One region of the Kitasatospora sp. NPDC032757 genome, then DNA from elsewhere that is predicted to be linked to it. Evidence: predicted binding sites of a transcription regulator. Region 1 holds the regulator's gene; the other holds the start of a gene.
The links. Region 1 encodes HrcA, which represses chaperone genes, less so after heat shock. Its sites were predicted from a motif close to TTNGCACTCNGNNNNNCNGAGTGCNAA; they were not measured.

Region 1 (5,622 bases):
GCCCTCGGCGTCGGTCACCCAGAGCACGCCCTGCCCGCCGTCCTCGCCCGGCACCACCCGGGCCAGCCGGCCGCGCACGCCGGGCGTCTCGTCCAGCACCCGGGCGGGGCCCTCCCGGTGGGTCAGCCAGTGCACGGTGCCGCGGACCACGACGGCGCCGGCCCGGCCGGTGCGGTCGGGCGCGGCGCTCTCCAGCCAGTGCGCGGCCGGGACCGGGCGCGGCCGTCGCCCGGCCCGCGGCCCCGCCAGCCGGACGTCCAGCCGGCGCGGCCCGGCGCCGTCGGGCCCGCCCGTGCCGTCCGGACTGTCCGGGCCGTCCAGGTTGTCCAGCAGCCAGAGGTCACCGGCCCGGTGCCAGACCACCCGGGTGCCGTCGGTGGCGGCGTTGCGGGCGTAGAAGCCCTCCGGGGAGGTGGTGTGACGGCGCAGGTCGGTGCCGTCCGGGAGGCTGGAGTACAGCTCGCCGACGCCCTCGTGGTCCGAGAGGAAGGCGATCCTGGACGCGCCCGGCACGCCGACCCAGAGCGGGGAGTCGAGCTGTCCGTCCAGCTCCTCGTGGACGCGGACGAACTCGTCGCGGCCGATCCAGAGCTTGCCGGCCTGGCCGCCCCGGTACCGCTTCCACCAGGCCGGGTCCCGGTTGTTCGCTGAGACCAGCAGCACCCTCCCCCCGCCTCCGGCCGGGGACGCCCCCGTGCCGTCCGGCTCGAACGCCAGGCCCCCGACCGGCCCGTACGGCAGCCGGACCGGCTCGCCGCCGTCCAGCGGCACGGCGTGCGCCCAGGTGCGGCGCAGGGTGGCCTGACCGGCGGTGGTGGTGGCGATCGGGCGGCCGTCGGCCGTCCAGCCCTGCACCTGGGTCTGGTCGCTGCCCCAGTACGTCAACCGCCGGGACGGGCCGCCGTCCACCGGCGCGAGGTGCACCTCGGGCGCGCCGTCCCGGGTGGAGGTGAAGGCGATGTACCGCCCGTCCGGGGAGAACCGCGGCCTTCGGACCGGGACGTGATCGGCCGTCAGCCGCCAGGCCCGGCCGCCGTCCAGCGGGGCGAGCCAGACGTCGTTCTCGGCCACGAAGGTGACCAGGTCACCGTGCAGATGCGGGTGGCGCAGGTAGGCGCCGGCAGGGGTGCTCGGAGATTCGCTCACACGGTCAGCCTAGGCAGGTCCGCACACGATGCACCCGGGTTTTCCGCAACAGCCGACCCGTGTGGGGGACACCCCTCCACGCCGCCGGGCCCGTGGGCGGGCGCCCCGGCGCCCGGCGGCTCAGCTCCAGCGGCCGGTGCGGCCCAGCAGCAGGGCGCCGGCGGCCACGCCCGCCGTCGAGGTGCGCAGCACCGACGGGCCGAGCCGGTACGGCCTGGCGCCGGCCTCGGCGAAGGCGGCCAGCTCGTCCGGGGAGACCCCGCCCTCGGGGCCGACCACCAGCACGATGTCCCCGCCCGTCGGCAGGGCGGCACCGGCCAGCGGCTCGGCGCCCTCCTCGTGCAGCACCGCGGCGAGCGCGGCACCGGCCAGGACGGGCGCCAGCTGCCGGGTGGTCACCGGCTCGCGGACCTCGGGGAAGCGCAGCCGGCGGGACTGCTTGCCCGCCTCGCGGGCGGTGGCCCGCCACTTGGCGAGCGCCTTGGCGCCGCGCTCGCCCTTCCACTGGGTGATGCAGCGCGAGGCGGCCCAGGGGATCACCACGTCCACGCCGACCTCGGTCATGGTCTCCACGGCCAGCTCGCCGCGGTCGCCCTTGGGCAGCGCCTGGACGACGACGATCCGCGGCGACGGCTCGGGCTCCCGCCGGACGGCGGCCACCGTCACGTCGACGGCGTCCTTGCCGTGCACCGCCGCCACCGTGCCGTCCACGCCGAGGCCCAGCCCGTCCGCGAGGGTCACCGCCTCGCCGGGCTCCAGCCGCTTCACGGCGGCGGCGTGCCGCCCCTCCGGACCGTCCAGCCGGACCACCGCGCCGGGGGCGGCGGTGGCGAGCTGCGTGGTCTCGACGACGAACACGGGCGCGGTCATGGGGGTTCCCTGAGGTCTCTGTGCGGTGGAACGACGGCGCCCGGTGACCCCGTCCGGGTCACCGGGCGCCGGTGCGGTCAGCGGCCGTTGAAGGCGTCCTTCAGGCGGGAGAACAGCCCCTGCTGGCCCGGCGCGAACTGGCCCGAGGGCCGTTCCTCGCCGCGCAGCACCGCGAGGCGGCGCAGCAGCTCCTCCTGCTCGGCGTCGAGCTTGGTGGGCGTCTGCACCTCGACATGCACTATCAGGTCGCCCCGGCCGCCGCCGCGCAGGTGGGTGATGCCGCGGCCGTGCAGCGGGATCGACTGGCCCGACTGGGTGCCGGGCCGGATGTCGACCTCCTCCAGCCCGTCCAGAGTCTGCAGCGGCACCTGGGTGCCGAGCGAGGCGGCCGTCATCGGGATGGTGACGGTGCAGTGCAGGTCGTCGCCGCGCCGCTGGAACACCGTGTGGCTGGTCTCGGCGATCTCGACGTAGAGGTCGCCGGCGGGGCCTCCGCCGGGGCCGACCTCGCCCTCGCCGGCCAGCTGGATCCGGGTGCCGTTGTCGACACCGGCCGGGATCTTGACGGTCAGCGTGCGGCGGGCGCGGACGCGGCCGTCGCCGGCGCACTCCGGGCACGGGGTCGGCACGACGGTGCCGAAGCCCTGGCACTGCGGGCAGGGGCGGGAGGTCATGACCTGGCCCAGGAAGGACCGGGTGACCTGGGAGACCTCGCCCTTGCCGCGGCACATGTCACAGGTCTGCGCGGAGGTACCGGGGGCCGCGCCCTCGCCGCTGCAGGTGGTGCAGGTGACGGCCGTGTCGACCTGGAGTTCCTTGGTGGTGCCGAAGGCGGCCTCCTCCAGGGTGATCTCCAGCCGGATCATGGCGTCCTGGCCGCGCCTGGTCCGGGAGCGCGGGCCGCGCTGGCCGGAGGCGGCGCCGAAGAAGGCGTCCATGATGTCGGAGAAGCCGAAGCCCGCCGCGCCCGCGCCGAAGCCGCCCGCACCGCCGCCGTTGGGCGACAGGGGGTCGCCGCCGAGGTCGTAGACCTGACGCTTCTGCGGATCGGAGAGCACCTCGTAGGCGGCGTTGATCTCCTTGAACCGCTCCTGCGTCTTCGGGTCCGGGTTGACGTCCGGGTGCAGTTCGCGTGCCAGGCGCCGGAACGCCTTCTTGATCTCGTCCTGCCCCGCATCCCGTCGGACGCCGAGTACCGCGTAGTAGTCCGTGGCCACCAAATGCTCCGCTTGTTCCGCCTGTTGAAGTGCTTGCGACTGGTACCACCATCGGATGTCCGATGGTGGCCGTTCCTACGACTCGGCCAGGATCTGGCCCACGTACCGTGCCACCGCTCGCACCGCCCCCATTGTGCCCGGGTAGTCCATCCGGGTCGGACCGATCACACCCAGCTTGGCCACGCTCTCGTCGCCCGAACCGTAGCCCACGGAGACGATCGAGGTGGAATTGAGCCCTTCGTACGCGTTCTCCCGGCCGATCCGGACCGTCATCCCGGCGTCGGCCGTCTCACCCAGGAGGCGGAGCAGGACGACCTGCTCCTCCAGCGCCTCCAGCACCGGCTGGATGGTGAGCGGGAAGTCGTGCCCGAAGCGGGTCAGGTTGGCCGTGCCGGCCAGCATGATCCGCTCCTCGTTCTGCTCGGCGAGCGCCTCGAAGAGCGTCGCCAGGACGGTGGTGACGGCCGGCCGGTCGGCCGCCTCGAACTGGGACGGCAGCTCGTCCAGCAGCTCCGGGACCTCGGGCAGGCGCTGCCCGACGGCCCTGGTGTTGATCTTGGCGCGCAGGTCCGCCAGGACGGTCTCGCCGACCGTGCCCGGGCAGTCCACGAGCCGCTGCTCGACCCGGCCGGTGTTGGTGATCAGGACGAGCATCACCTTGGCCGGGGCCAGCGCCACCAGTTCGATGTGGCGCACGGTGGACCGGGAGAGCGAGGGGTACTGGACCACCGCGACCTGCCGGGTGAGCTGGGCGAGCAGCCGGACCGTCCGGGCGACCACGTCGTCCAGGTCGACCGCGCCGTCCAGGAAGTGCCGGATCGCCCGCCGCTCGGGCGCGCTCATCGGCTTGACCTCGGCCAGCCGGTCGACGAACAGGCGGTACCCCTTGTCGGTGGGGATCCGCCCGGCGCTGGTGTGCGGCTGGTGGATGTAGCCGTCCTCCTCCAGCGCCGCCATGTCGTTGCGGACGGTGGCCGGGGACACGCCCAGGCTGTGCCGCTCCACGAGAGCCTTGGAACCGACCGGCTCCTCGGTGCCCACGTAGTCCTGGACGATGGCGCGAAGGACCGCGAGCTTGCGGTCGTCGAGCTGGCGGACCTCACCGGCCATGGGGCACGCACCTCCGTCTTCGCACGTTGTCCGATGTGACATGTGTCCGTGTGTCTCGCTGCGGACCCCACTGGCGGGCCCCGGCTTTGGCACTCTGAACACACGAGTGCCAGAACCGTACCTGCCAGTGTAAGGCCCGGGTCCGACGGCAGGAACGGCCCGGCCACAGTGATCCTGCTTGCAGTCCGCGGCGCGCGGGTGATGCCCCGCGCCCGTCCGGGTGGCAGCATCGATAGCGGACGGCGAACAGAGGAGCAGAGATGTCGACCTCGGGCCAGCACACCCGCTTCGCACCGGACCGCGGCCTGACCGGCCGGATGGTCGGGACGATGTTCGTGATCGGGCTGTTGTACGTCGGTTTCACCGGTCTGCTGATCGCACTGCTGCGCGGGGCCTGGCCGCTGATCGTGCTGATCTCGGGCGGGCTGTTCGTCGCGCAGTTCTGGTTCAGCGACAAGATCACCGAACGGGCGATGGGCGCCCGCCGGGTCACCCCGGAGCAGTACCCCCAGCTGCACGGCACCGTCGACCGGCTCTGCGCACTCGCCGACATGCCCAAACCCCGGGTGGCGGTCGCCGACAACGACATGCCGAACGCCTTCGCGACCGGCCGCAACCCCCAGAACGCCGTGGTCTGCGTCACCACCGGGCTGCTGCGGCGGCTGGATCCGGAGGAGCTGGAGGGCGTGCTCGCGCACGAGCTGTCGCACGTCGCCCACCGGGACGTCGCGGTGATGACCATCGCCGGGTTCCTCGGGGTGCTGGCCGGGGCGATGACCCGGATCGCGATGTACGGCGGCTTCATGGGCGGCGCCCGGAACAGCAACGACTCCAACGCCGCGATCGCCGCGCTGGTCATCCCGCTGGTCTCGGTCGTGGTCTACGCGATCAGCTTCCTGCTGACCCGGCTGCTCTCCCGCTACCGGGAGCTGGCCGCCGACCGGGCGGCCGCCCAGCTCACCGGCCGGCCCAGCGCGCTCGCCTCGGCACTGACCAAGGTGACCGGCCAGATCGCCGCGATCCCGACCAAGGACCTGCGCCAGGCGCAGGCGTACAACGCCTTCTACTTCGCCCCGGCGCTGAGCGCCCGGGACGCCGCCTCGCAGCTGCTCTCCACCCACCCGTCGCTGGAGCAGCGGCTGGCGCAGCTGGCGAAGATCTCGGCCCAGCTCGGCCGCTGAACCGCCTCCGGCCGCCGGGCCGCTCCGGCGAGCCGGACCACCTCCGGAAGGGACCGCCGTGGGATTCCTGGACACGCTGTTCGGCCGCACCAAGCCGG
Region 2 (5,622 bases), on a different contig from region 1:
TGCTCGGCTACGCCGCCCTGGTGGTGATCCTCGCCGAGGGCGGTCTCAAGACCAGCTGGCGTGAGGTCAGACCGGTGATGCCGGCCGCCACGGTGCTCGCCACCGTCGGCGTCGGGGTCAGCGTCTTCGTCACCGCCGCCGGCGCGCACTGGCTGGTCGGCCTCGACTGGCGCACCTCCATGCTGCTCGGCGCGATCGTCTCCTCGACCGACGCCGCGGCCGTCTTCTCCGTCCTGCGGATGGTGCCGCTGCCGCACCGGCTGACCGGCCTGCTGGAGGCCGAGTCCGGCTTCAACGACGCGCCCGTGGTCATCCTGGTCGTGGCCTTCGCCACCACCGGCGAACTGGACTCCTGGTACGTGCTGGCCGGCACGATCGTCGCCGAGCTGGCCATCGGCGCGGCCGTCGGCTTCGCGGTCGGCAAGATCGGCGCGTTCGGGATCAAGCACGTCGCGCTGCCGTCCTCCGGCCTCTACCCGATCGCCGTCATGGCGCTCACCGTGCTCGCCTACGCGGGCGGCGCGCTGCTGCACGGCTCCGGCTTCCTCGCCGTCTACATCAGCGCCGTCATCCTCGGCAACGCCAAGCTTCCGCACGGCCCGGCCGTCCGCGGCTTCGCCGACGGCCTGGCCTGGATCGGGCAGATCGGCATGTTCGTGCTGCTCGGCCTGCTCTGCACCCCCGAGACGATGGGCTCGGCCGTGGTGCCCGCGCTGGTGATCGGTGCCGTCCTGGTCTTCGTGGCGCGGCCGCTCTCGGTCGTGCTGACCCTGACGCCGTTCAAGCTGCCCGCGCGCGAACAGGCACTGCTGAGCTGGGCCGGGCTGCGCGGGGCGGTGCCCATCGTGCTGGCCACCATCCCGATGGTGGCGGACGCGCCGATGGCCCAGGACGTCTTCAACATCGTCTTCATCCTGGTCGTGGTCTTCACCCTGCTCCAGGGGCCGACCCTGCCCCTGGTCGCCAGGTGGCTGCGGATCGGCGAGGGCTCGATGGGCCAGGACCTCGGCATCGAGTCCGCCCCGCTGGAGAAGCTGCACGGGCACCTGCTGTCGGTGGCACTGTCCCCGAACTCGAAGATGTCGGGCGTGGAGATCGGCGAGCTGCGGCTGCCGGCCGGCGCGGCGGTCACCCTGGTCGTCCGCGAGGGGAGCAGCTTCGTGCCGGACAAGGCCACCGTGCTGCGCGGCGGTGACGAACTGCTGGTGGTCACCACGGACGACGTGAGCGAGGCGGCGGAGCGGCGGCTGCGGGCCGTGGACAAGGGCGGCAAGCTCGCCGGGTGGCTGTACGGGCGGGGGGCCTGAGCGTCGCGTGCGGGGCCGGGAGCGCCACGGGGCGAGGCCCCGGGGTGCCGCGGGCAGGGGCCCCGGGTCCTCGCCCCGTGGCGCGGGCCTTGGGGCGCCGCGGGCGAGGGCCCTGGGGCGCCGCGGGCAGGGGTCCTGAAGGGTTCGTCCAGCGTTCACCTTCAATTGGCAGGACAATTTTGGACATGCCCTGTACTGTGGAGGCAAGCGCGACATCTACGCGCGTATATGTATGATGGTTGATACACACCCAGCATCTGCCTGACGCAGAGTTGGCGCGACCGCTCGGCGGCCGCGGCCAGACCCCCGGAAACCACGCCGGGCCGGCCCGGTAACTACCCCGGTCGACGCGCGAGAGGACGACTCTCGGCGCCGTCGGGGCCACCCCATGCCCCTTCCGCGCTACCAGGCAGCAGGAAGGACCGACCGTGACGGCCCGCCGAACGGTCGACAACAGCGGCGTCCCGATGGACGCCCCCTCGGGCACCTCGCCGGACACCGCGTCCGCCACCGAGGCCCCCGCCCGCGTCGGGTACGGCGCACTGCTGCGCACCCCGGGCGCCTGGACGTTCCTGGCGCCCGCCTTCGCCGCGCGGCTCCCGTACGCCATGCTCAGCCTGGGCATCCTGCTGCTCGTCTTCGACACCCACGGCTCGTACGGCACGGCCGGCACCGTCGCGGCCGTCTCGGCCGTCGCCCAGGCGCTCGTCGGCCCGCAGACCGGCCGACTGGCCGACCGGTACGGCCAGGCCGCCGTCCTGGTGCCGAGCGTGATCGTGCACGCCGTCTCGGTGGGCGCGCTGATCGCACTGGCGCTCGGCCACGCCCCCGTCTGGGCCCTGCTGCTGGCCGCCGCGCCGGCCGGCGCCAGCGTGCCGCAGATCGGCGCGATGGTGCGCTCCCGCTGGGTCGCCAAGCTCTCCGCCGACGGTGCGCCCGCGGCCAAGCTGAACACCGCGTTCGCCTTCGAGTCGGTGACGGACGAGTTCACCTTCGTGATCGGCCCCGTGCTGGCCAGCGCCATCGCCACCTCGGTCAACCCCTCGGCCGGGCTGATCGCCGAGGCCGCGCTGACCGTCGCCGGCGGGCTCGCCTTCGCCGCGCAGCGCCGCACCGCCCCCGCCCGGCACCCGCACCAGCCAGGGGCCCGCCGCGTCTCGGCGCTCTCCTCGCCCGGTGTCCGGCTGCTGGCCGGCGCGTTCCTGGGCGTCGGCACCGTCTTCGGCGGGATGCAGGTCTCGGTGACCGCCTTCACCGAGTCCGTCGGCCAGCCCGGTGCCAACGGCACGGTGTACGGGATCTTCGCCGGCGGCTCGATGCTGGCCGGTGTGCTCTACGGCATGATCGCCTGGCGCCGGGCCGCCCAGCAGCGGCTGCTGGCCAGCTACGCGCTGCTGGTGCTGGGGTGCTCGACGCTCTGGGCGATGCCCAACCTGGTCGCGCTGTCCGTCGCCGGCCTCGTCTGCGGCCTGGCCATCGCACCCACGCTGATCACCGGGTACACCCTGGTCGAGACGCTGGTCGCGGACGGCGCCAAGACGGAGGCCTTCACCTGGCTGACCGGCGCCATCGGCCTCGGCCTGGCGACCGGCTCCACGGTGGCCGGGCGGCTGATCGACAGCCACGGGCCGTCGGCCGGGTTCCTGGTGCCGGTGGCCGGCGCCGGGCTGGGCCTGGTCGCTCTGGTCGTGCTGCGGCACCTGCTGGTCGCGCCGAGCGCCACGAGCACGGTGGTCGCGGGCGGCGGCGAGCGGCCCGTGACGCGGCAGCTGGTGGGTGCGGCCAAGGGCTGAGCCGAGCGCTTACAGCACTCACGCGGGGGTCGCCACACGGCGACCCCCGGCTCATCTCACATTCGAGTCGCTGGACTGATGCAGCGGAATGCCGCATCATTGACCATCGTTAGCACTCATCAGGCGAGAGTGCCAGGAGGAAGACAAGTGCCCACGTACCAGTACCAGTGCACCGAGTGCGGCAACGGCCTGGAGGCGGTGCAGAAGTTCACCGACGAGGCGCTGACCACGTGCCCCGACTGCCAGGGACGGCTCCGCAAGGTCTTCTCGGCCGTGGGTGTGGTCTTCAAGGGTTCCGGCTTCTACCGGACCGACAGCCGCTCGTCCTCCACCAGCTCGGTGGGCGCGGGTTCGTCCTCGTCGACCTCGTCCTCGTCGACCGCCCCGGCCTCGTCCTCGGGCGGCTCCGCCCCCGCGGCGAGCCCCGCTCCGGCGGCCGCGGCGAAGTCGGCCGGCTGATCCCAGGCTTTCGAAAGGCCCGTTGACCCCGCTCCGGCGGGGCCGGCGGGCCTTTTGCGTTCCCGGCCTTCCCCTTTTGTATTCCCGGGCCCTATCGCGCTCCCCGATCCCTCTTGCGCCCCCGCGGTCATGGGGCATTCCTGCGGCCATGGGGCCTCCTGCGGTCATATGGAATTCACGCGGCCATTGAATTAGCCCGCGCGGGTGGCGGAGTTCATCCACAGCCCCGGGTTGTCCACAGGTTCCGGGAAAGGCCTTCCGTCGGACCTGCGAGCTGCCCAGAGTGTGCGTCATCAGAAGCCGGCCCACCCCGGGCCGGCGCCCTGCGACCACCGGCGGTACCCATGACGACCACGAGCCTCCCCCTTCCGTTCCCGCTCCCCGCGCCCGCCGTCCCGCCACGGCGGGAGGTGCCGTCGTTCCCGCCGATCCGGCGCGGGTCCGGCCGGCTCCACCGGCTCCGGCAGGCCCTGTGGCACCGGCCGGGGCTGCCCGCGCTGCTCCTGCTCGCCGCGGCCGCGGCACTGGCGTCCGGGCCCGCATGGGCGGGCCTGTCGCCGCCCGGAGCCGCGCCCGTCCACCAATCGGGTTGTCAATCGGAGGGCGGCGAAGATCACCCGTAACCGGACAACGACTTCGCCGTTCACGCGACATGAAAGGCTTCAAAGAATTCCTGCTGCGTGGAAATGTCGTCGATCTCGCCGTCGCCGTGGTCATCGGCGCGGCATTCACCAACATTGTCAACGCCTTCGTCAAGGGCGTGATCAATCCGATTGTCGGCGCATTCGGCCCCAAGGACCTGAACGCCTACACGTCCTGCATCAAGGGCCCCTGTGAGCTGAGCGCGACCGGCGAGGCCACGTCCGGGATCCTGATCCTCTGGGGCTCCGTACTGAGCGCGGCCCTGCAGTTCCTGATCACCGCGGCCGTCGTCTACTTCTGCCTGATCCTGCCCATGAGCAGGTACACCGCCAAGCGCAAGACCCTTGCCGAGATCCAGGCGGAGGCGGAGGCCAAGGAGGTCGTCCTGCTCACCCAGATCCGCGATGCGCTGGTCACGCAGCAGCGCTGAGCCGCTTTGCGCCGCGCTGAGCTGTGCCGAAAATCGAGTTGAGCTGTGCCGCGCTGCCGGGCCGCTCGGTCCGGTTCAGGGCGGTTCGGTTCAGGGCGGTCCGGCGCGGCTCGGCGCGCCCCGGGCCCCGGTCAGTCGCCGTGGTGCGGCGGGCGCTGGCTCAGGTACCAGTCCAGCCCCCGCCCACTGCTCTCCCCCGCGGCCGGGCGGTCGCCCCAGCCGGTATCGCTGTCGTCCCGGGACTGCTGGTCCAACGGGTCGCGGAAGACCAGCCGGGCCTTGGGCGCCGCCTCGGCGGCGGGGGTGGCAGGGGCCTCGGTCGGCGCGGGGTCCGTGGTCGGCGCGGGGTCCGTGGTCGCTGTCCGGTCCTGGTCCTCGGTCGGCGCGCCGTTCTGCACGGGCTTCTGCTCGGTCACCGGTCGGCCTCCGTCTTGCACGTTGTCCACTCCTCCAGCCTAGAAGCTCCCGGCGCCGGGACCGGCCCGGCGCCGGCCCACCGTCCGGACACGCAGGCGGGCCCTGGTGCGGGGCGCGTTCCGCACCAGGGCCCGGGCACAGCAGTCGGGGCGGCCGAGGAGGCCCGCAGGCCTTCAGGCGGCCTCGAAGCCCGCATGGTCGGCGATCTTCTTCAGCTCGGCGAGCGCGTGCTTCTCGATCTGGCGGATCCGCTCGCGGGTCAGCCCGTGCTGCTTGCCGACCTCGGTCAGAGTCCGCTCGCGACCGTCCTCCATCCCGTACCGGGACCTGATGATCGACGCCGTACGGTCGTCCAGCCGCCCGATCAGGTCGTCCAGCTCCTCGCGGCGGAGCATGACCATCACGGCGTCCTCCGGGGACGTCGCCCCGGTGTCCTCGACGAGGTCACCGAACTGGGTCTCGCCCTCGTCGTCGACGGACATGTTGAGGCTCACCGGGTCGCGCGCCCAGTCCAGCACGTCCTTGATCCGCGCCTCGGTCGTGTCCAGCTCGGCCGCGATCTCGGCCGGCTCGG

Region 2: ACZ5WK_RS16640 (FmdB family zinc ribbon protein) is a predicted target of HrcA. The motif match lies at 3,210-3,236, and genes of this name have one in related genera.

Annotation. Positions count from the first base shown of each region.
Region 1 is NZ_JBVINN010000017.1:89,395-95,016, reverse strand. Features, by position in the region: gene ACZ5WK_RS20365 (S41 family peptidase) at 1-1,146, opposite strand, end outside; gene ACZ5WK_RS20360 (16S rRNA (uracil(1498)-N(3))-methyltransferase) at 1,267-2,016, opposite strand; gene dnaJ (molecular chaperone DnaJ) at 2,094-3,233, opposite strand; gene hrcA (heat-inducible transcriptional repressor HrcA) at 3,309-4,343, opposite strand; gene htpX (zinc metalloprotease HtpX) at 4,604-5,524, shown strand; gene pspAB (PspA-associated protein PspAB) at 5,583-5,622, shown strand, end outside.
Region 2 is NZ_JBVINN010000012.1:98,716-104,337, forward strand. Features, by position in the region: gene ACZ5WK_RS16630 (potassium/proton antiporter) at 1-1,307, shown strand, start outside; gene ACZ5WK_RS16635 (MFS transporter) at 1,775-3,100, shown strand; gene ACZ5WK_RS16640 (FmdB family zinc ribbon protein) at 3,248-3,559, shown strand; gene mscL (large conductance mechanosensitive channel protein MscL) at 4,212-4,631, shown strand; gene ACZ5WK_RS16650 (hypothetical protein) at 4,763-5,047, opposite strand; gene ACZ5WK_RS16655 (sigma-70 family RNA polymerase sigma factor) at 5,222-5,622, opposite strand, start outside.